Cohnella herbarum: one gene and its partner. The protein of the gene in region 1 interacts with the protein of each later gene in a pairwise test. Links are inferred from orthologs where the notes say so. Each region holds a gene or a part of one and is shown on either strand. Other genes may lie near its edges.

Region 1 (11,869 bases):
GATAAGCACCCGACTGCCATAATCCACCCCGTCCCGCGAAAACACGCCAGCATCCGACGTTAACCGAAGGTTAAAGCCTCGCAACTCCGACTCGAAAGCCTTTCGGTTGCTTGCGGACTGAGGTTTATTCGAGTAGTAATGATCGTTCACTTGGATCCTCCATCATTACGGCATAGAACTTCTCGATGCTAATAAGCCGACTTTGAGCTTCCTCATTAAGCATGATCAAATTTCGACATGAACAAACCCCTCGAAGAAAATCTTCAAGGGGTTTGATGATCTGCTTCTTACTTAACTTCTACTTTAGCGCCAGCTTCTTCAAGCTTGCCTTTAACAGCGTCAGCTTCTTCTTTGGCTACTTTTTCTTTGATAGCTTTTGGAGCGTTGTCTACGAGATCTTTTGCTTCTTTCAAGCCAAGGCCCGTGATTTCGCGAACGGCTTTGATAACGTTGATTTTCGAAGCGCCAGCTTCAACAAGAATAACGTCGAACTCGGATTGCTCTTCAACTTCAGCAACCGCAACCGCGCCGCCAGCAGCAACCGGAGCTGCAGCAGTAACACCGAATTCTTCTTCGATTGCTTTAACCAGGTCGTTCAATTCAAGAACAGTCATCGCTTTGATGGCTTCTAAGATTTGCTCTTTGCTCATTTGAATATCCTCCATTATTTGAGATCATATGATCTTCTTATTTTGATAGATTCTAACCTTATGCGCTTGCTTCGTTCTTCTCCGAAACCGCTTTGACGGCGAGTGCGAAGTTGCGAACCGGTGCTTGGAGAACGCTAAGCAACATGGACAGCAAACCTTCGCGGGAAGGAAGATCCGCAAGTGCCTTCACTTGAGCCGCATCGTAGAAACGTCCGTCTACGATACCGCCTTTGATTTTCAATGCGTCGTTCTTCTTCGCGAAATCGCTCAGAATTTTAGCTGGAGCTACCGCATCGGTACCGAACGCAACAGCAGTCGGTCCTGTAAGAACGGCATCAAGTTCGCTAAGCTCAGCGCTTGCAGCGGCACGGCTTACCAAAGAGTTTTTCAACACTTGGAATTCAACGCCGGCCTCACGCAATTGCTTACGAAGCAAAGTGACTTGAGCTACGTTAAGTCCGCGGTAATCCGCTACTACCGTGCTCGTGCTCTCGCGCAGTTTCGTTGCGATCGAATCCACTTCTTGCTGTTTCGCTTGAATGATTTTTGCATTTGCCATTGTGTACACCTCCTAAGTCTTGGCATTACCGTATTATCGTCTTCCAACGAGTCAGAGGCATAAGAAATGCCCCCGCAGACTTCGCGGAGGCATGACGTGATCTCGCTCTTATGATCAAAATGCGACGCACTTTGCATAAAAGAAAAACTCTATCCACACACCTCGGTAGGAAATTAAGCTCACGCGAAAGTTCATTCGCGCTGCACCTACGGTCTACGGTATCCATATTCGATTATCAACTTGACCAGCTTACCATGGAAGGCAAGCCATTGTCAAAGTCAGTTCTTACCGTTTTTCGGCTTCCCGCAGTTGACTACAGTCGGTATCCCGCTGCGTTAACGCGCGCGCCTGGTCCCATCGTCGAGGAAATCGAGACGTTCTTCAGGTATACGCCTTTGGAAGACGCCGGTTTAGCGCGGTTCAGCGCGTCCATCAGTGCTTTCAAGTTTTCGTCGAGCTTCGCGGAGTCGAACGATACTTTACCGATCGGAGCGTGAATTTGTCCGGCTTTGTCCAGACGGTATTCGATTTTACCGGCTTTGATCTCGGCGATGGCTTTTGCAACGTCGTTCGTTACAGTGCCCGCTTTAGGGTTAGGCATCAAACCTTTACCCCCGAGAATACGGCCCAATTTACCTACTTCGCTCATCATGTCCGGAGTAGCGACGCAGACGTCGAACTCGAACCATCCTTGTTGGATTTTAGCGATGAGGTCAGCATCGCCTACGTAATCCGCGCCGGCTGCTTCAGCTTCTTTCAGCTTGTCACCTTTTGCGAATACGAGGACGCGTTGCGTTTTGCCGGTGCCGTGAGGCAGAACGACTACGCCGCGCACTGCTTGATCTTGTTTTCTCGGATCAACGCCGAGACGGACAGCCGCTTCGACGGTTTCGTCGAATTTGGCCGTTGCCGCTTTCTTCACGAGCTCGATTGCTTCCAACGATTCGTAGGTTGCATCGCGGTCGATCAGCTTAGCGGACGCTACATATTTCTTACCTTGTTTAGCCAAGTTGTTTTCCTCCTTTTGTGGTTTTAACGGTTTGTTTCAATCCGCCCTCCCGAGTCGGGAACGGCAAGATTTCTCCTCCCACTTACGCGTCCATGCGGACGCGTGGAACCGCTAGATCAAGCGATTAGTCTTCGATAACGACGCCCATGCTGCGGGCTGTTCCTTCGACCATACGCATAGCCGCTTCAACGGATGCCGCGTTCAGATCTTGCATTTTTTGCTCTGCAATATCGCGAACTTTAGCACGTTTAACAGTAGCTACTTTTTTCTTGTTCGGCTCGCCGGAACCTTTTTGGATTCCTGCAGCTACGCGGAGCAATACCGCTGCCGGTGGCGTTTTTGTTTCGAACGTAAAGGAGCGATCCTCGAATACGGAAATGACGACCGGAATAACCAAGCCGGCTTGATCCGCGGTGCGAGCATTGAACTCTTTACAGAATTGCATGATGTTAACGCCAGCTTGACCTAGTGCAGGACCGATTGGCGGCGCAGGGTTAGCTTTACCCGCGTTAACTTGCAACTTTACCAATTTGATGACTTTTTTTGCCATTGTTGCACACCTCCCTGACCCGTAATGCGGTTTAACGGGACTCTCGTCCCTCCCGCTCGTTCAAGAAACCCAAAATACACGAAATTTCTTATATTTTTTCCACTTGAGTGAAATCCAACTCAACCGGGGTTTCCCTGCCAAACATGTTGACATGTACCTTAAGCTTGCTCTTGTCGACGAGAATTTCTTCTACGGAACCGACGAAGTTAGCGAAAGGACCGACTTTGACCCGTACGTTTTCCTTGAGTTCGAAATCGATGACCGGCTTAGGCTCTTCCATTCCCATATGTTTTAGAATTCCTTCTACTTCATCGGGAAGCAATGCCGTCGGCTTCGATCCGGACCCCGTGGAGCCTACAAACCCGGTAACGCCCGGAGTATTGCGAACCACGTACCAAGAATCGTCCGTTTGGATCATCTCGACAAGAACGTATCCCGGATATACTTTACGCATAACCGTCTTTTTCTTACCGTCCTTGTTGACGATCTCTTCTTCCATAGGAACAAGCACCCGGAAGATTTTGTCTTGCATACCCATAGATTCCACGCGTTTTTCCAGGTTAGCCTTGACCTTGTTCTCATAACCCGAATACGTGTGCACTACGTACCATCTTTTCTCCATGGAAAAGCCACCTTTGGTTCCTGCGTCAGATGATGAGATCGACGAGGGATGAAATACCGATGTCCAAAGCCCAGAAGTAGATCGTTACCAACAGCACAGTCACTATTACGATGATCGTGTAGCTGACGAGTTCTTTCCGGTTGGGCCAACGGACTTTCTTCAATTCGTTCCAGCTGTCAGCAAAAAACGAAAAAAAGGACCCAAAGTTTTGTTTCATCTTGGCCAGGAAAGTCACGTTCATACCTCCTAGGAGTTAACGCGTTTCGCGATGAGGATGATGTTCATTGCAAAATTTGCAGAACTTCTTCAACTCGATGCGATCGGCGTGTGTCCGTTTGTTCTTGCTTGACGTGTAATTCCGTTGCTTGCAATTCGTACAAGCTAGTGTGATGATCACGCGCATCCCTTCCACCTCCCGGGATCATAACTTCATAAAAATACAACCATTCAGCGGAAACCCCAACTTGGCGAACCAAGGCCGAGTTCGGAACCGGAATTGATGACGAGTCATCAAGACAACAATTCCTGGTGTTTCGCCGATGATTCAGAGCCAGCGCATAAGAAACCACGTTAAGGTTACTAAAATAATTTATCACAGGGGGTAATCGATGTCAACGAAAAGTCGCCAGGCCCCCTCTGGTACTATTCTTCCATTTCTGCGCAAGGTTTAATCAGTACCGTTGCATTTAATCTCTTTTACTGGTTTATTAGCCTTTATAGAGACGCCAAGACTACCTCCCGCCATGCGGCAACGAAACCGGACAACCCTTATGAACGTAAATAAAAGCAGCTCCATTAAGGCTGCTCTTGTGGTCGAATTGATGGGTTATGAAATCCGATAATTGCTAGGTTCCCAGGTCGCGCACTTCCAAATAACGCTCCAGCTTTCGTTTCACCCGTTGCAAGGCATTATCGATCGACTTTACGTGACGGTCCAAGTCGACCGCGATCTCTTGATAAGACCGACCATCCAGATACAGCATCAGAACTTTGCGCTCCAAGTCGCTTAGAATCTCGGACATCTTATCTTCGAGTCCGTAAAATTCCTCTTGGTTAATGATCATTTCCTCGGGATCGCAAACTCTCGAACCGCAGATAACATCGAGGAGCGTCCTATCGGAATCCTCGTCGTAAATAGGTTTATCCAAGGAGACGTACGAATTAAGGGGGATATGTTTCTGACGGGTGGCGGTTTTGATCGCGGTGATGATCTGGCGGGTGATGCACAACTCGGCGAAAGCTTTGAACGAAGCCAACTTGTCGCCTTTGAAGTCGCGAATCGCTTTATAGAGGCCGATCATCCCTTCTTGTACGATATCTTCCCGCTCCGCGCCTATTAGAAAGTAAGAGCGCGCCTTAGCACGCACGAAATTCCGATATTTGTGAATGAGGTACTCCAACGCTTCGCTGTCGCCCAGTCGCACGAATTCCACGATGTCCTCGTCGGCCTTGAAGTCGTACTCTCGTGTTGCCAGCCTCTCCAAGTCGACGCTCATGAACATTCCTCCGGTCTGCATTGGCGTACTGGAACTTCTTACTGGAACCTCTGACTCTACCAAACTATTAACAATATACTTGAAAAAGTGCATAGCGTCAATGGATTGGCCGTTTATCGCCGTTCGGCGACCGTGGTAAATTTGTAAATAAAAGTAATGACTCTGCTAACTATCGCCTAAGCCGCGTCTCATTCGTTCCAATCTGCGTTGGATGTTTTCGGGCAGTACGCCGTCCAACGGATTTTTCTTAATCTGGGAATCCTTCCGAATGGCGGCTTGTATTTCGGTCCTGCTCTGCCGCACTTCCAGTCTCAGCTCGCGCGCCGAAACCCGCAAAGCACCCAAACCGAAAGCCACGTGCTGCTCGACTTGATCGGATGTCGCGACATAGATATTACGCCGAACGGACGTCCATTCCCCTACCAAACGCTCGATGCATTCGTCGGCCGTTTCCCTTTCACGCGTATACACGACCCGCATTTTCTTGCGATGACGGTATTCCGCTCCGGCGCCCGGCACGCGGAACGCATCGAAGACGACGATCACGACGAGTCCCGCATAGCTCTGGTAATCCGACAGCATCTCCAAGAGTTGGTCGCGCGCGTCTTCCAGCTTCTCGTTCTTAAGAACGGCCAGCTCAGGCCAAGCGCCGATCATGTTGTAGCCATCCACGAGGAGGATGTCCTCGCGTTGGAACATGCGTTTCTCAGGCATGATCGGATGCCGGACTGGACGGGGTAACGCCTCTCTTCTTCTGAGCTTCCGCGCGCTGTCTCACGACTTCGTACAGGATGACTCCCGCGGCGACCGACGCGTTCAATGAATTAATTTGACCGGCCATCGGAAGCGAAAGGATGAAATCGCATCTTTCCTTGACGAGTCGGGATAATCCCTGACCCTCGTTGCCGATCACGATCGCGAGCGGTCCGGTCAGGTTCGTCTCGTAGAAGCCCTCCGAGGCGCCGACATCCGCTCCCGCGATCCACAAACCGGCTTCTTTCAGCTTCTCCATCGTTTGTACTAAGTTAGCCACGCGCGCAACGGGAACGTATTCTACGGCGCCCGCCGAAGTTTTGGCCACCACCGCGGTTAATCCCGCGCTCCGGCGCTTCGGCACGATAACGCCATGCACTCCCGTGCAGTCGGCTGTCCGCAATACAGAGCCGAGATTGTGCGGATCTTCCACTTCGTCGAGCAACACGATCAGTGGCGCTTCCCCGCGTTCCTTGGCGCGAGCCAATAACTCGTCCACTTCCGCGTAAGCGACCGCGGCCGCTTGGGCGACGACTCCTTGATGCTGCATATCCGGCACTAATCGATCGAGCTTGCTCTTGTCTACTTGCTGAACGACGATGCCGCGCGCTTTGGCTTCCTCCATGATCGGCTGGATGAGGTGCCGTTGGGCTTGGTTGGACATGAAGATCTTATTGATCGACCGCCCCGCCTTCATCGCCTCCAACACGGGATGCTTGCCAGCTAAATATTCGTCGTCACCCTTCAAGGCGCTTTCCTCGACCCACTGCTCATTATCCTGTGTCGATTCCTTATTCGCCGGCGCTGCGGCATAACGCTTATCCTTCTCCTTGCGTCCGCCGCCGGCGGAATTCCATCCGCCCTTGCGCTCGCCTTGACCGGACGGCCTTGCGCCGCCGCCTGCTTGACGGTTCCCCGAAGCTTTCGGATATTGATTGCTCATTGTCATCTTCCTTTATCGTTTATTGCGTACCGTCTATAGCGATTGAGATTCGAACGCTAATTCCACGAGCTGTTCCAGGCGATCCTTCGCCCCATGATAGTACAGATGCCCGACAAGACACTCCAATGCGGTTGCATGGCGATAATCCGCGGGATCCGCGTTCTTCGGCGGCTGTCCGGATTTCGTATTGCGGCCTCTGCGGACGATGTCCGCCTCCTCTTCCGTAAGCAACGGCATCCATCTTTGCAATAGCTTGGCTTGCGCTGCCGCGGATACGTATGTCGTTGCCGCGCGGTGAAGTTCATGAGGCTTACGGCTAGAGCAAGCAATGAGTTTCTGTCTGATATAGATCTCGAATACGGCATCTCCGATGTAGGCCAGCACTACGGGCGAGAGCAAGTGCGGCGGCACGTCGGCAGGGACCACCGGCGCAATGACGGGAGCTAAAGGCCGACTTACCCGCTCCGTCATTTGCGCCGCCAACGAATGCCTTGCGGCGTATCTTCCAGTAGAATTCCCCGCTCCGCCAATAAATCGCGGATCTCGTCCGCGCGGGCGAAATTACGGTTCGCCCGAGCCGTCGTCCGCTCGGCGATTAAGGCGTCGACCTCTTCGTCCAGTAAGCCCGCTTCCTCGCTCTCCGGCAACAAACCGAGAATGCCGTTCATCTCGCCGATTTGCGACAAAATAAATAGCAAATCCGTTTCGCTTACGACTTCCCTTTGCAAATACGCGTTGACTTCGGATACGAGGCCGAACCATGCCGTGATCGCGTCCGGCGTGCTGAAGTCGTCCTGCATGCGGGAATGAAACTCTTCGTTAAGCTGCTTCAACCGAGCTATTAAGATTTCGTCGCTTGCCAAGGAAAGATTGCCTTTGGCGACGGAAGAGAGTCTATGCTTCGCGTTATCCCGGCAATTGGTCAAGCGTTCGATGCTGTTGGCCGCTTGGCGAATCGTCTCGTCGCTGAAGTTAAGCGGACTGCGGTAATGGGTCGCCAACATCAAATATCGAATCGCGTATTTGCTCGTCATCTTGAGAAGTTGTCTAACGTTGATTCCATTGCCGAGAGATTTGGACATTTTCTCGTTATTGATGTTCACGAAGCCATTATGCATCCAGTACTTGGACAACGGCTGTCCGGTCAAAGATTCGGATTGGGCGATTTCGCACTCATGGTGGGGGAATTGCAGATCATGCCCGCCCCCGTGAATGTCCAGCGTATCCCCCGCGTATTTGCGCACCATCGCGGAGCACTCGATGTGCCAGCCCGGACGGCCTTCGCCCCATGGACTCGGCCAGTGGATCTCCCCTGGTTTCGCGGCTTTCCACAGCACGAAATCCTGAGGGTTTTCCTTCCTTTCGTCCACGTCGATCCGGATTCCGTATTGTAGTTCGTCGAGATTTTTATGGGATAGCTTGCCGTAATCCGGAAAAGAGCTCGTGCGGAAGTACACGTCCCCGGCGCTCTCGTAAGCGGCCCCTTGATCGACTAAACCTTGGATGAAATCCACGATTTCGACGATCGTTTCCGTTACCCGCGGCGCAACGGTAGGCGGAATCGCGCCTAACGCCTCCCTGTCCTCCTTGAATGCCGCAATGAATTTCTCGGCCAATTCGGGTACCGTGATTCCCAGTTCGGCGGCTTTCCGGATCATTTTGTCGTCGACGTCCGTGTAATTCACGATGTAGTTGACTTCCAAGCCGATCGCTTCCAGATACCGGCGTACGACATCGAAGAAAATGACCGGACGCGCGTTGCCGATATGGATGTAGTCGTATACGGTCGGCCCGCATACGTACATGTTCACTTTCCCAGGCTCGCGCGGGACGAACGTTTGAGGTTCCCTTGTCATGCTATCGTATATTTTGAGGTTCACGTTGCTTTAGCTCCTTTTATGATCGAATGCCGATACGTTTACGGGCTCTTTGGTTTCCGCCGATTCCTCGGATTCGATAGGTTTAATGTTCCCTTTTGCGCTCTCGGCTTTCAGACGTTCGACTTCCGACTTCAGCTCATTGATTTCTTTCTGCATGAACCGGAAGGTTTCGATGAGCGGGTCGGGGAGGTTCGTATGATCCAGGCGATCGCCGATTTTCTTCCCGTCTCGTTTCACGATTCTGCCGGGGATGCCGACGACCGTGCTATGGGGCGGGACTTCGCGAAGAACGACGGAATTCGCCCCGATATTAGAGTGATCTCCGACCGTGAACGATCCAAGCACTTTCGCGCCGGAAGCGATAACGACCCGGTTGCCGATCGTAGGGTGTCGTTTGCCTTTTTCTTTCCCCGTTCCTCCCAGCGTAACCCCTTGGTAAATGACGACCTCGTCACCGATCTCGCACGTTTCTCCTATGACCACTCCCATGCCGTGGTCTATAAACAGTTTACTGCCGATCCGTGCTCCGGGGTGAATTTCGATTCCCGTAAAAAATCGGCTGATCTGCGAGATCATGCGGGCAACGGAATACCACCGACGGCGGAAAAAGAAATGCGCGAAGCGATGAGCCCAAATCGCGTGTAACCCCGCATAAGTAAAAACCACCTCAAACCAGCTTCGGGCCGCAGGATCATTTTCGAATACCGCATCGATATCCGATTTGACAGTCCGCCACATCCCCATTTCCGTTCCCCCCTCGTGCTTCTGTCTATAATATTGATGCATTGCGACTCCGCCCGGCCAAGCGCGACGCATGTAAATCTGCTTCGGCACCTAGCTAAGATCTTGTTGCGCTCGTTCTGCCCAATTTCTCGAAATAACTGGATATGTACAGTTATTTCCGCCGAGAACATCGCAATTAGGTTAAATAAATGGATTTCTACAGTTATTCTGCAGGTTCCAAGGAGGCAGCCCTGCCGCGCGGCCCGCGGAAATAAAAAAAGCCCCTGCAGCTTATCGCTGCAGAGACGTCATGACGTGGTCCCACTCTGCTTGAGCTTGACTCCCGAAAGAACCCCGCTCCTCATTGGATCGATAACGAGATCCCCCCGGCACCGCTCACCCGGTTCAAGCCAAGGAGTATGCGATAAGATCATCGCAGTACTGTCGGTTGTCCGATCAGCGGCACAGCTCCCAGGCGCATTTCGGTTTCGCGCGAATGGGCGGCTCCCAGCCTAGACCGCCTTCTCTGGACATTCGTCTAACAAAACGTACTTTCCTGTTCGTCGCACATTTTCGATATGCTCCAAGTATATCCCAACCCTACGCGGGTGACAAGAGACATTGCCCTGCCCTTGCGCAGCGCCTAGGTTTATCCCCGGGTGGCCAGCTGATGCCGGAGACGCTTAAGCACTTGATCGCGTCCTAGAAGCCAGATGGTGCCGTTCAAGTCCGGTCCGTGCGTCTGTCCGGTAAGCGCTACGCGAATCGGCATGAACAACCCTTTGCCTTTAACGCCGGTAGCCGTCTGAACGCCTTTGATCAAGCTCTTCATGTTCTCGATCGTGAAGCCCGCTTCGCCCGCTTCTTCCAATCCCGCGAGGAAAGAAGCCAATACGGCCGGAACCGTCTCTTCAGCCAACACGGCCGTCGCCTCGTCGTTGAACTCAAGCGACTCTTGGAAAAAGAGATCCGACAACGACACGATCTCCGCGCCGAAACGCAGATGGTCGCGGAACAAAGTCACCAACGCGGTTGCCCACTCCAGCTCTTGCGCGTTCGGCTCCGCCGGAAGACGGCCCGACGACTTCAAGTGGGGCAGGCATAGCTCGATGACGCGTTCCGGTTCGGCTTGCTTCAGATAATGCTGGTTTAGCCAGCTAAGCTTCGCGGTATCGAACACCGCCGGACTTTTGGATAACCGGCTCGCGTTGAAGATTTCGATCAGTTGCTCGCGACCGTATACTTCCTCTTCGCCTTCCGGAGACCAGCCGAGCAGCGTAATGAAGTTAAACAACGCCTCGGGCAAATAACCGAGTTCGTCGTACTGTTGGATGAATTGCACGATGGACTCGTCGCGTTTGGACAGCTTCTTGCGTTGATCGTTCACGATCAGCGTCATATGTCCGAATTCGGGCGGAGCCCAATCGAACGCTTCATAGATCATGAGCTGTCGCGGCGTGTTCGTGATATGGTCTTCCCCGCGCAGCACGTGGGAAATCTCCATCAGATGGTCATCGACGGCTACGGCATAGTTATACGTAGGTATCCCGTCTTTCTTCACGATAACGAAATCTCCGAAATCGTCGGAGCGGAAAGAGATTTCGCCCTTCACCGTATCGTTAAACGTGTATACGCGATCCGCGGGAACGGTAAAACGAACGCTCGGAACCCGGCCTTCCGCCGCGAGTTTTGCCCGTTCCTCCGCGTTAAGATGACGGCATTTACCGGAATATTTCGGAGTTTCGCCGCGTGCGGATTGCTCCTCGCGTTCCCGCTCCAGCTCCTCCTCGTTGCAATAACAAGGATAAGCAAGCTGACGATCCAGCAATTGCTGCGTGTGCGAGCTATAGATATCCAATCGTTCAGTTTGTCGATAAGGGCCGTACTCCCCAGGGCGGTCTACGCTTTCGTCCCAGTCGACGCCAAGCCATTTCAGATAAGTGAGCTGGCTCTCTTCTCCCCCGGCTACATTGCGTTTAACGTCCGTGTCTTCGATCCGAATGATAAAGTCGCCGCCGTGGTGGCGTGCGAATAAATAGTTGAAAATAGCGGTTCGTGCGTTGCCGATATGCAGATGGCCCGTAGGGCTTGGCGCATAACGTACGCGGACTTTCGTCGACATATTTCTTCCTCCTTAGTAACTCAGCAACTCTGCAACTCTGTAACTCTGTAGCTCTGTAGCTCTGTAGCTATTACCGCGTCTTAACCGCGAACCAATAGAACGACCGCCTGCGAAGCGATACCTTCTCCGCGTCCTGGGAATCCCAGACGCTCGGTCGTGGTCGCCTTGACGTTAACCTGGGACTCCTCGCACTCCAGCACCCGCGCGATGACCGAAACCATCGCAGGGATGTAAGGCGCCATTTTAGGCGCTTGGGCGATGATCGTCGCATCCGCGTTGCCTATCTTGTAGCCGCGTTCCTTAGCTAGCCCCCACACGCGCTCCAGCAGCACCACGCTGTCGGCATCCTTGAATGCCGGATCGGTATCGGGAAAGTGCTTGCCGATATCTCCGAGAGCGAGTGCGCCGAGAATCGCATCGCTGATCGTATGTAACAGCACATCCGCGTCGGAATGCCCCAATAGCCCTTTCTCGTAAGGGATGGTAACGCCTCCGATAATGCAAGGCCGTCCCTCCACCAGTTGATGTACGTCGAATCCTTGTCCTACTCTAATCAATTCGG
Region 2 (11,782 bases), 3.5 Mb from region 1 along the record:
GAACCCGTTTTACCATTGATTTAGCCTACCTTCGTTACTCGAACATCGCCGATTAAGCTGCTTACGATCAGAACGACGCGTTTATCGGAATCCATATAATTCGGAGTTTCCACCGACATTTGATTGAACAAGCCGCCGCGTTTTTGATCCAACACTTTCACGTCGCCGATCAGACAGCTGGATTCCACCTTCAGTCCGACCGAAAGGTCGTTGGGCACGAATACTTTCACGTCGCCTATAAAGGAAGAAACGTAAACCCGGGTTTCTCCGAGTGAAATCTGCGCTTTCGTCAAGTCCAACGTCGTATCTCCGATGAAATTCGAAATATTCATTGGGCGAAGTTCCCAATAACCGTTTCCGAAATGCATATCTCCAATAAATCTACTGTGGTTGTCTCTTGCGTAACGTTTCCAATCGTGGTTTTTTCCGTAACGTTTCCAATCGTGGTTTTTCCACCAATCCTTATGCTCATGCCCTTGATTCCAACCATCGTATTCCGAATCGTCGCTGCGCTCTCGGGCTTTGTCCTCCCGATTAGCGTAATGAGAGGATTCGAAGTCATTCCGAGCCTTCTTGGATAAATCCACGGGATTACGCCGTTCGAATTCCTCCAACTCCGGCGGAACGGGAGGCGGTCCCGGGGGCATAGGCGGCACAGGCGGAATCGGAGGAGTCGTAGGGTGAATCGGATTCCATTGTCCGCCCTTGTAATCTTTTTGTTTCTTGCACGTCGGACGGTTACTTCTGAATATCAAGTTAATCCCGAACAGAATAATCGCGATCGGAACAAGAATGCGTATCATATCGGATACTCCCCATTCCAACAAACCCAAGTTCCGACCGAGAAAGTACCCCCCGATGATCACCGTCAACGAATTCCACCAGAACCCCCCGCCGTGTTGCAAAAGCAGCCCTTGCAATCCGAATACAATGAGCAACACCGGCCAATACGTCCCGATTAGCTCCCCGATATCCAACGAAATCATCCCGACTTGGTTCAATAAGAAGACAACTCCGATCGTCACTACGACGATCCCCCACAGCAAGCGGTGCGCGGTCGATGTTTGCATAATCCCGTCCTCCAATAGATGCGTATCGAAATATATGTTCTCAGTATAACGAAACAAGCACGCGTATCAACAGCGGCGTAGGTAGTAAACTCTCCTCGGTCTCGAGACTGAGTATCCGTATCTTGTGCCTCTTTAAGTGTCACATATCATTACATTATCCGTTGACTTAGGTGACTCTCCACTATATAATGAGTTCGAATTTCTATGTGATATGTAAGGTATTCATAAAGCTATTAGGAGTTGAAGCAATGGAACTCGAGCAATTATCAAGAGGCCTAGACACAATCTGGGTCGTATTGACGGCCGCGATGATTTTATTGATGGAAGGCGGATTTGCGCTGCTTGAAGCCGGATTCGTACGACAGAAAAATGCCGTCAGCATAATTATGAAGGTTTTCGTGGATATCGCGTTCGGCGCTCTCGTCTTTTTCGCTATCGGTTTCGCCCTAATGTACGGCAAGGACGCAGGGGGATGGATCGGCACGACCGGCTTCTTCATGGAAGGCGATCTAACACATCTTTCGCTCAATATTTCTTACGACACCTACTGGCTGTTCCAATGCGCTTTCGTTATTGCCGTAATATCCATCGTTTCCGGTGCGGTAGCCGAAAGAATTCATTTCCGCGCATACATTATCTACACGATATTCATGACGGGACTTATTTACCCCATTTCCGGTCACTGGATCTGGTCCCCTAACGGTTGGTTAGCTCAATTAGGGATGATAGACTTCGCCGGTTCCGCAGCCATTCATGCGCTCGGCGGCTTCGCGGCGTTAGCGGCAGCCTTATTCATCGGCCCACGTCTAGGCAGATTCGGAGCGGATGGCAAAATCAACATCGTACCCCCTTCCAATCTGCCGTTAGCTTCCGTCGGCGCATTTATTCTCTGGTTCGGTTGGTTCGGATTCAATTCCGGAAGCACGTTAAGCGCAACGAACGAGAGCATCGGCCATATCGCGCTGACCACAATGCTCGCATCCGCCGCTGGTTGCGCCGCATGTATCCTCTTCACGATGCTAAGATATCGCAAAGCCGATCCTCCCATGGTCATTAACGGAGCGTTAGCCGGATTAGTCGGAATTACCGCGGGATGCGCCTTCGTCTCCAGCGCCGCCGCCATATTCATTGGCGCGCTCTCAGGGATCGTCATGGTATTAGGAAGCGAATGGCTTGAAAAACGCAAAGTAGACGACCCCGTCGGAGCATTCGCCGTCCATGGCATCAGCGGCAGTATCGGAACACTCGCCGTCGGCCTGTTCGCCATGCCGGGAACAGCCGCCCATACCGGCCTCTTCTATGGCGGAGGATGGTATCTATTCGGAGTGCAGGCACTCGGATTGGCCGTCGTCGCCATCTGGGGATTTTCCCTGACTTGGCTCGTCCTGAAACTCATTCAACTATTCAAGCCCGTCCGCGTAACTCGCGACGAAGAACTGATCGGTCTTGATATCGGCATTCACGGCGTCCCGGCCTATAGTCAAGATCACGACTTCCTTGACGTGGATCAGTTGAGAAGCCAATCTGCCGATCGATAGACGAAAAGGAAGGTTGGGCTGCATTCGCCGCCCAACCTTCCTTCTTTATTACGCTCAATACATTTCAAGTGTTAAGAGCTGTGACATCCGCGGGAATGTTGCCCGCCAGCATCGCTTGATAGTTGGCCACCTCAAGACGAAGCATACGGACTTTCTCCATTGGCTTCTTCACGTAATGAATGTATTCAAGCGCCAAATGATGATCCGGTTTCTTGCCCGATAGGATTCGACGTAACGTCGACATCGATCGATAGGCCTGCTCCTCCAGCCTTAATCTCCGTTCGTAACGTTCCACCATCTGTTCGATGTCGGATATTTCCTGCTCCCGTTTAGAAATGAGCGCTTCAAGTAAGGAATGCACCTCTGCAGCTTTACGCCGCGGTATATTCGTCGCGGAAATCGGTACCGAAGGCTCCGTCATGATAGGTCACCTACCCTATTCTCGTTAACTTTCATAACATTAACTATATCATACTGGATTTTTTCGTTTTTGAGAACCGTTTATGGCCATTTATTTGTCAAGAAATCACAATATCTATCCCGACAACCCCGAAGGCCGTTCCATCAATCCTCATCAGCGGCATCGATACCGTTAAACACGGCTTCTTCGTAATAGCGGAAACATAAACTTCCGATACGAAGGTTTCTCCCGCCATCGCCCTTTTCCACCACTCGCGCCCTCTGGCATTTAATAGTCCCGCTTCCGGGGCGGAGAAGACGAAAGAACCATCGCTGCGATTAGACCAGATAGCTTCCATACCCGACGAGCGCTTCAACCAATTCCCCAGCACCTCGCGATGGACTTCCTCCGCCATCCCAGCCAGAGCAGGATCCAACGTAAGCGTCCGCAACAAATTCGTCCAATGCGCCGTATCCGCGGCTACCGCGCCGCTCCACACCCTACCTCCGGCATTCTGAACGGCTACGACGAGTTCATCCGCCGATTCGTTCAGCTCTTCGGACACCCGGCCGAGATTGTTGATTTCGGTCCTTTGCCGCTTATTCTGCGCCAAAGTGTCGTCTACGCTACTCATGGTCAACCCGACGGATTCCACGACATCCTCCAGCATGGCATTCGTCGAGGACGTCCGGTCCGCCTGCTCCACCGCAAACTCAAGCGTCTTGCCGACGTGCTCGTCAACCTTCAAGAACGAATTGAATATGATATCCATCTTCTCGCGCGTCCGCGACATCTCGGTTAAACCGAGTGCGACGGACTCCTTCTCGCGTTCAACCGAGCTAACGACCTGGCGAATGCCGGACTCGATATTGTGCACGATGCTCGTCGATCGCTTGACCGCTTGTCCGCTCTGTTCGGCAAGTTTCCTGATCTCTTGCGCGACAATCGAGAAACCGCGCCCATGCTCTCCCGCGTGCGCCGCTTCTATCGCCGCATTCAGCGCCAGCAACGACGTCTGAGCGACGATTTCTTGGATTAATTCGTTGATCTCCCCGATTTTCGAAGCTTGGGCGATCAATCCGTTCACCCTTTCCTCCATCGTCCCATGATTCGTCGACAAATCGTTCATGACTTCATCGGTGTGATTAAGAGAACGACATACCTCCACGACTACGTCCTTCGTCCGTTGACTCTGAGCGTTCAACTGTTCCGTGACGCCGCGAATTTCCTGCGAAGCCGCAGACACTTCCTGAAGCGAGGAAAACGCTTCTTCCAAACGAATCATAGCCGTCTGGCTATTCCGACGAAGCTTCTCTTCATGCTCCGTCGTTCTGTCGGCGATCGCGTCCAGTTGGCTTATGCTCGAATCTACTTCGGATACGGCCGCCTGAAGCCGATCCGCGATAACGACGGCTTCCTCTATCATGTGTCGAAGAGCTTCCGGCTTCGCTTCCGCGGTCGACTCCTCATTCCGCGAGGCAACGTTTGCCTGATCGGGCCGAGAAAAACGCGGCTTGTCCATCCCGTTGCCATTTCTCCTTAACCAACGTTGCCATAGTGCCATCTCTCATCACTCCAACAAGTCATTTGTCGTTTTACGTTAGTTTTCCTAACATTATATTACGATTTTTGACAAAAAGAAAGGGACCCTTAAGGGTCCCTCTCCAAAAAAGCTTGTTTATTTATGGAATCTTCACACAAAAACATGACGCGCAATTAACGCGCAAGCTAAAACTACCTATTGGACTGGTTCGAATTTTTCTGGGCAGCTTTATTTTGCGTGTTGTTGCCGACATTCGTCTCAGACGCAAACTCGGCTTGATAATCGTTTGCGTTTGCATTGCCGATTTTCTGCTTCTTGTTCTTTGCCACTGTCTACCTCACCTCCACAACATAGCATGGACAGCAAGGAATTGGTTTATGTATGTCGATCTTCGTCTTCTACTTGCGTTTTTAATCTCGCTTTGCCGCGATGAATCCGCGCCTTAACCGTACCAACCGGCAACTGCAACGCGGTCGCAATCTCGGCATCCTTCAAACCGTAATAAAACTTATACAGAAGCAGCGTTCTTGTAACAGGATCCAACTGTCCCAACAGATCGGACAGCTCCATCATCGATTCTGGATCGAAGTTAGATCTCGTACCGGCAATTTCATGCTCCAGGTGATCATCGATACTCTCGTGACGCCTTGCCCGGTTAGCGTTCGAAGCTAGGTTAGAAGCAATCGCCTTGGCCCATGGAATGAGCTTCTCCTCGTTCCGCAGCGTAGATCTCTTCTCTAGAATACGCACCCAGGCTTCTTGCACCACGTCGCCCGCGTCGTTCTTGTGCCATAGCTTATGACGAACGACCTTCAGCATTTGCGAATAAAGCTCGCCCAGTACTTCATCTTCCGACCAGAACGATTCCGGTAAATTTGAATCACGGAGGAAGTTCATGTATCCAGCCACTCCTAAAAGGATGCTTATTTGAAGTATTCTTATTCTATCATAAACGCGATAAAAAGAGAATAATTACCATTTAATAGAAGATATGCGACATGACGCGAAACTGCTCAATTTTCACGAAAAAAGGAAGCCCTTAAGCACGATATGCATAAGGGCTTCCTCCTATCGTATTCCAGTTAGCCTAACTCTAGTCAATCCGTTTGGAAGCAATCTCGCCCGTAATGCGGGAAACGAATTCGTCCACCGATTGAGCACCCAAATCCCCTTCGCCGCGACGACGAACGGAAACGGTTCCGTTCAACGATTCGTTCTCGCCGATTACGAGCATATAAGGGATTTTCTCCAACTGGGCTTCGCGAATTTTATAACCCAGCTTCTCGTTACGCAGATCCGACTCGACACGGACGCCGGCGCGTTGAAGCTTCTCTTCTACTTCCTTCACGTAAGGCTCGTAGATCGGGTTTACGGGAATAAGCTTCGCTTGTACGGGGGATAGCCATAGCGGCAGCGCACCCGCGAAATTTTCCAGCAAGAACGCGGTCATGCGTTCCATCGTACTGATAATGCCCCGATGGATAACGACCGGGCGATGTTTCTTGCCGTCATCTCCGGTGTATTCCAGTTGGAAGCGTTCCGGTAGCAGTACGTCAAGTTGCGCGGTCGATAACGTTTCTTCCTTGCCGAGAGCCGTCTTGATTTGCACGTCCAGCTTAGGACCGTAGAAAGCCGCTTCTCCTTCCGCCTCGAAGAACGGTAAGCCTAGCTCTTCCACGACTTCGCGAAGCATACGCTGGGAATTTTCCCACATTTCGTCGTCCGGCCAATATTTCTCGGTATCCTTAGGATCCCGGTAAGAAAGACGGAAACGGTAATCTTTAATGCCGAAGTCCTCGTACACCTGGCGGATCAAGTTAACGACCCGGGTGAACTCTTCCTTGATTTGATCCACGCGACAGAATATATGAGCGTCGTTCAGCGTCATCGCGCGAACCCGGTGCAAGCCCGTCAAAGCTCCGGACATCTCGTACCGATGCATGGTGCCCAGCTCGGCGATACGTACCGGAAGATCGCGGTAGCTGCGCATGTCGCTCTTGTACACCATCATATGGTGAGGGCAGTTCATCGGACGAAGCACCAATTCTTCGTTATCCAACGTCATCTTCGGAAACATATCTTCTTGGTAATGCTCCCAGTGACCCGATGTTTTGTATAGCTCTACATTGGCTAGTACCGGGGTATACACGTGACTGTAACCCAGCTTCTCCTCTAGATCGACGATGTAACGCTCAAGCGTTTGACGTAGCTTGGCGCCATACGGAAGCCACAACGGCAGCCCTTGACCGACTTCGCGGTTGAAAGCGAACATTTTCAACTCGCGGCCGAGCTTCCGGTGATCCCGTTTCTTGGCTTCCTCGAGGAAATGAAGATGCTCGTCCAGCTCGGCTTTTTTCGCGAACGCCGTTCCGTAAATCCGCTGCAGCATCTTGTTCTTGCTATCGCCGCGCCAGTAGGCACCCGCGACGCTCAGAAGTTTGAACGACTTAATACGCCCCGTCGACGGCAAATGCGGTCCGCGGCAAAGATCGAAAAACTCTCCTTGATCGTAAAGCGTAATCGCCACGCCTTCCGGCAAGTCCCGGATAAGCTCTAATTTTAACGGATCGGAAATCTCTTCGAATATTCGCAGAGCTTCTTCGCGGCTGACTTCCCGTCTTTCGATCGGCAAGTTTTCTTTCACGATTTTGTCCATTTCCTTCTCGATCGCCGCAAGATCCTCGGGAGTTACGGACTGCTCCATATCGATATCGTAATAGAAGCCATCCTCGATGACCGGTCCGATACCAAGCTTCACTTTGTCGGCTCCATAAACGCGTTTAAGCGCTTGAGCCAATAAGTGAGCGGTACTATGACGCATGACCTCCAGACCGTCGGCATTGTCCAGCGTTAGGATCTCTAATGCCACGTCGCTCGAGATAGCCGTATTCAAATCCACCACTTTACCGTCTACTTTACCCGCGACCGCTACTTTTTTCAGTCCGGGACTGATCGAGAACGCGATTTCTTCGATGGTTATGCCGGCATCGTAAGAGCGAACCGCGCCATCGGGCAATTTCACTTGTACAGACATTCGAATTCCTCCTTCGTTTAATGGGAAACAAAAAAACACCTCGTCCCGAAAGGGACGGGTGCTCTGAATGCGGCCCGTGGTTCCACCCTCCATCAATCGGTTAACTGGCAACCGATCCTCTGGCATGTATTAACGGTCATGAACCGGCCGAGAATACTAACGCCATCACGAATGATCGCGAATTCATCTCCGCAGCTCGAAAGGGGTCAACGTCAGTCGGTACGGAAGGAACTTGCAGCCAAGGTTCCTCTCTCTGATCCGTCCTTTACAGACGCCGATGTCTTTCTCATAGCTTGTAAATGTGGATTGATATCAAAAATTATACTCGTCTTGCCCCGTTTCAGTCAAGTACGACCGCGAAAAGCCGATTAATGTGCCGGTAAATCGGGATAGACAGCCGCCCGGTCGCCGAATATTCCGATGATGGTACGAATGACCTGCGATTCCGGTTCGGGAGTGTGGATATACAATTGGCGCGGAGAGGCGGCTAGCAGTCGGCTCACCACCCTGCTTTCCTCCTCCTGCTCCTCTTGAACATCGATTTCCGGCGCCTCTTGGTCCAGCGGACGCATCTCCTCGTCGAGTAAACGAAAAGCATGACCGCCGGAATGCAAGACGTGCACGGCGGACGTTCTGGTCTCCTGCCATTCCACCATCGATTTAAGCAGCGTCATGAATTCCTGGTATTGTCTCTCCATGAGCCTCTCTTCGATTGCCGTTTCCGCGGCCTCCTGCACCTCGGCGCGATAATCGCCAAGCCTGAACCGCATAAATCCGTCCAAATGAAGCCGTTCATGATCTTCTAAGTAATGTGAAAATCGAGTGGTCAGCTTTTGCAACCGTCGTTCCCTGCCGCGTCCCATCCAAGATTCATCGACATCCGGCTCGCCGTCCAGCAAGGAAACGGCTTCCGCGATGAGCGCATCCGTCTCGAATTCGTCCTTAAGCCCAAAACGATTTTGAAATAACGCGCGAAGCAGCGTAGGCTCTTGATCGGAAAGCGTATATTCCGCAAGCGCGCGCCCCACTCTGTCGCAGTAGTTTTTTTTATCTTCCGGCCCGGGACCTAAAGGAAATTGACAGCGGATAACCCCGTCTTCCCGGCTAAGCTCCCACTGCACGCTATCCACGGGATTGTCCGTGCCCACGAAAGTTCGGTTCAGCATGCCGGCCAGCCGTTCCAACGATGAATGATCGTTCCCGTACTCCACGACGACTTCCATTCTGTTCAATTCCTCACCTCCAACTTGCAAGCTTGATACTTACTATATGGTGACCCAAAAAGGGATATACGATGGGTTGCCGGTTATGGTACTTTTTATGAAGTTTAATCTCCGGTTCGCAAGACGCGCGCCGTCTGTCCGTATTCGCGCCTCCCATATGTTCGATTTCCCTTCATTTACTAAGTGAAATACGAAATGCAGCGAATCGTTAAACGCCAAAAAAGCTCCGCCTCTTCATCCGAGACGGAGCTTTCTTCAAGTAAGGTATCGTTTAGTTTTGCATGACGTAATCTTTGGCTACTTTGTCGTTCTCGCGGTAAATCTTGATCGTTTCGTATTTCGTGTTGCGTTGGGCCGGAATTTTACCGCATTCGCGGATTAATTTAAGAATAAGTTCTATGTTGACCTTATGCGTCGTTCCGGCGGCCGATACCACGTTCTCTTCGATCATCGTGCTTCCGAAGTCGTTACAGCCGTACTGTAGCGATAGCTTCCCGACTTCCGGGCCCATCGTCACCCAAGAAGATTGGAAATTATCGATATTGTCCAAAGCGATCCGGCTGATCGCCAGCGTTTTTAAATATTCTTCCGGCGTCGCTTTCTCGCGTTTCATGTTCGTGTTCTCCGGCTGGAACGTCCAAGGAATGAACGCCAGGAATCCCGGGGATGGATATTGATTGTTCAAACATTCATCTTGCGCGTCGCGAACGCGCATCAGATGCAGCGCTCTTTCTTCCATCGATTCGCCGAAGCCGATAACCATCGTCGCCGTCGTATTCATGCCGATCTTATGCGCGGTCGTCATAACGTCCATCCAATCGCGCCAACTGCCTTTCATTCGGCTGATTTTCTTGCGGGTCCGATCGTCCAGAATCTCCGCTCCGCCGCCCGGAAGAGAATCCAGACCGGCCTCATGCAGCTGTCTAACGACGTCCTCTAACGGAATATTTCCGGCGACGACCTGCATTTTACGAATTTCCGCAGGCGAGAAGGAGTGCATCGTGATTTCGGGGAAACGCTGTTTGATCGCCCGCAGTAAATCCAAATAATAGCTGAAAGGCAAATCCGGGTTCGTTCCGCCTTGCATCAGAATCTCGGTACCGCCTACGTCGATCGTTTCTTGGATTTTACGGAAAATCGTTTCATCCGGCAGCACGTAACCTTCGTTCGAGCCCGGAGCGCGATAGAAAGCGCAGAACCTGCAATACACGTCGCATACGTTCGTGTAATTGACGTTGCGCCCGACCACGAATGTCGTAATCGGCTCCGGATGCTTCTTCAGCATGATCTGATTCGCCGTATGACCAAGCTTTTCTATTTCATCGCTTTCGAATAAAGTTACGATATCTTCCAATTGCAGTCTCTTTCCTTGCAGAGCTCCATCCAAAATCCGGTCCACTTGATTCATCTGGGGACCCTCCTTCTTACGGACTTATGTCCTCTTAAACCGCTTATCCCATCGTAACACAAAATCACCGCGATAGTCACCTCAGAGGTGACAAGATCGCGGCGATATCCGATTCATTCCAACCTGTTTATTTACTCGACACGGTGGCGGAATTCGCCGCGGAGGCGAATTTCTCCAGTGCTTCCACCAACAATGAACGACGACAAGCCAGGTTAATGCGTAAGTAACCTTCTCCTTGTTTGCCGAATACCGAACCATCGGAAAACGCGACGCCCGCTTGCTCGAACATGAGTTGCTTGAGCACTTGAGGTTTATCCGAGATCGCCGTGCAGTCCAACCATACTAAGTAGGTGCCCTCGGGCTTGATTACCTTCACTTGAGGTAAATGCTTCCCGACGAAATCCACCAAGGCGTTTAGATTTCCCTCTAAATAGACGAGTAACTGATCTAGCCATTGTTCGCCGTGCGTATAGCTGCTTTCGATCGCGGTCAAGCCGAAATAACTTTCCATATGGATCGACAGCGTTCTAAGCAACGCATTATACTTACGCCGTATTTCCTCGTTAGGAATAATGACGGAGGCGGCTTGCAGACCGGCTAAGTTAAACGTTTTGCTCGGCGCGATACAAGTGACGGAGTTCTGCGCGAATTCATCCGATAGCGAAGCGTACGGCACATGCTTGTAACCGGAGAATACGAGATCGTGATGAATCTCGTCGGCTACGACCAGTAAACCGTATTTCGTGCAAATCTCTCCGATGCGCACCAGTTCTTCGCGTTTCCATACACGGCCGCCCGGGTTATGAGGAGAGCATAACAATAGCATCTTCGCTCCGTCTTTCGCTTGCTGCTCCAACAGATCGAAATTTATCGTGTATTGACCGTCTTTCAAAATCAGCGCGTTGTCTACAACGTTACGTCCGTTCGCTTTGATCACGTCATAGAACGGATAGTAAACCGGCGATTGCAAAATGATACCGTCGCCCGGCTCCGTAAATGCCAGCACCATAAGGCTTAGCGCGGGAACGACGCCAGGACTGGAACTGATCCAATCCTGTTCGATCGTCCAGCCATGCCGTCTCGACAACCAACCGATAATTGCATCGTAGAACGATTGCGTACGAACCGTATAGCCATAGATACCTTGTTCCGCTCTGCGGGTAATCGCCTCGACGACTTCCTTCGGCGCTTCGAAATCCATGTCCGCAACCCACAGCGGCAAAATATCCGGACGGCCGAACAGTTTCTCCGACTGATCCCATTTATAAGAAGCCGTACCCGTCCGATCGATTATTTTGTCAAAATCGTATTTCATCGTCGTTTCCCTCCGATCCGGATTATCCGTTTATTTCACGCTCAGCGGCTTCGATCGCTTGCTTGAGATCGTTCATAATATCGTCGACATGCTCGAGTCCTACCGAGAAACGAAGCAACCGATCGTCCACTCCGACGGCCTGGCGGATTTCAAGGGGGATATCCGCGTGCGTCTGCACGGCCGGATAAGTCATTAGCGACTCCGCGCCTCCTAAGCTTTCCGCGAAAGCGATCAGCTTAATATGACGAAGG

Evidence for each region.
Region 2: the proteins of rplA (region 1) and thrS interact in binary tests that used the Escherichia coli proteins (3 or more experiments, as listed by UniProt). The link is inferred for Cohnella herbarum from one-to-one orthologs.

What each region holds. Positions count from the first base shown.
Region 1 is NZ_CP051680.1:4,514,170-4,526,038, forward strand. The notes cover bases 371-3,346. They hold rplA (50S ribosomal protein L1), read right to left. Parts: upstream 2,219-3,346; coding sequence 1,523-2,218; downstream 371-1,522. Other genes in these bases: rplL (50S ribosomal protein L7/L12), read right to left, coding at 371-650; rplJ (50S ribosomal protein L10), read right to left, coding at 709-1,209; rplK (50S ribosomal protein L11), read right to left, coding at 2,343-2,768; nusG (transcription termination/antitermination protein NusG), read right to left, coding at 2,857-3,346. In the rest of the region: HH215_RS19250 (class I SAM-dependent methyltransferase), read right to left, coding at 1-150; more of rplL, read right to left, coding at 288-370; more of nusG, read right to left, coding at 3,347-3,390; preprotein translocase subunit SecE, read right to left, coding at 3,416-3,625; rpmG (50S ribosomal protein L33), read right to left, coding at 3,644-3,793; RNA polymerase sporulation sigma factor SigH, read right to left, coding at 4,236-4,886; HH215_RS19295 (NYN domain-containing protein), read right to left, coding at 5,052-5,585; 23S rRNA (guanosine(2251)-2'-O)-methyltransferase RlmB, read right to left, coding at 5,593-6,387; HH215_RS19305 (Mini-ribonuclease 3), read right to left, coding at 6,616-7,053; cysS (cysteine--tRNA ligase), read right to left, coding at 7,050-8,462; cysE (serine O-acetyltransferase), read right to left, coding at 8,469-9,200; gltX (glutamate--tRNA ligase), read right to left, coding at 9,835-11,307; ispF (2-C-methyl-D-erythritol 2,4-cyclodiphosphate synthase), read right to left, coding at 11,388-11,864; ispD (2-C-methyl-D-erythritol 4-phosphate cytidylyltransferase), read right to left, coding at 11,861-11,869. UniProt on the Escherichia coli protein: One of the primary rRNA binding proteins, it binds very close to the 3'-end of the 23S rRNA. Forms part of the L1 stalk. It is often not seen in high-resolution crystal structures, but can be seen in cryo_EM and 3D reconstruction models.
Region 2 is NZ_CP051680.1:7,972,060-7,983,841, reverse strand. The notes cover bases 5,116-8,004. They hold thrS (threonine--tRNA ligase), read right to left. Parts: upstream 7,586-8,004; coding sequence 5,645-7,585; downstream 5,116-5,644. Other genes in these bases: HH215_RS33490 (putative sporulation protein YtxC), read right to left, coding at 7,954-8,004; HH215_RS33500 (RNA polymerase sigma factor), read right to left, coding at 5,116-5,448. Also shown: HH215_RS33530 (sensor histidine kinase), read right to left, coding at 1-16; cell wall-active antibiotics response protein LiaF, read right to left, coding at 21-1,070; HH215_RS33520 (ammonium transporter), read left to right, coding at 1,319-2,608; HH215_RS33515 (hypothetical protein), read right to left, coding at 2,673-3,029; HH215_RS33510 (methyl-accepting chemotaxis protein), read right to left, coding at 3,127-4,572; HH215_RS33505 (hypothetical protein), read right to left, coding at 4,743-4,880; more of HH215_RS33500, read right to left, coding at 4,927-5,115; more of HH215_RS33490, read right to left, coding at 8,005-8,808; mqnC (cyclic dehypoxanthinyl futalosine synthase), read right to left, coding at 9,080-10,216; HH215_RS33480 (MalY/PatB family protein), read right to left, coding at 10,344-11,531; HH215_RS33475 (PLP-dependent transferase), read right to left, coding at 11,554-11,782. UniProt on the Escherichia coli protein: Catalyzes the attachment of threonine to tRNA(Thr) in a two-step reaction: L-threonine is first activated by ATP to form Thr-AMP and then transferred to the acceptor end of tRNA(Thr). The rate-limiting step is amino acid activation in the presence of tRNA.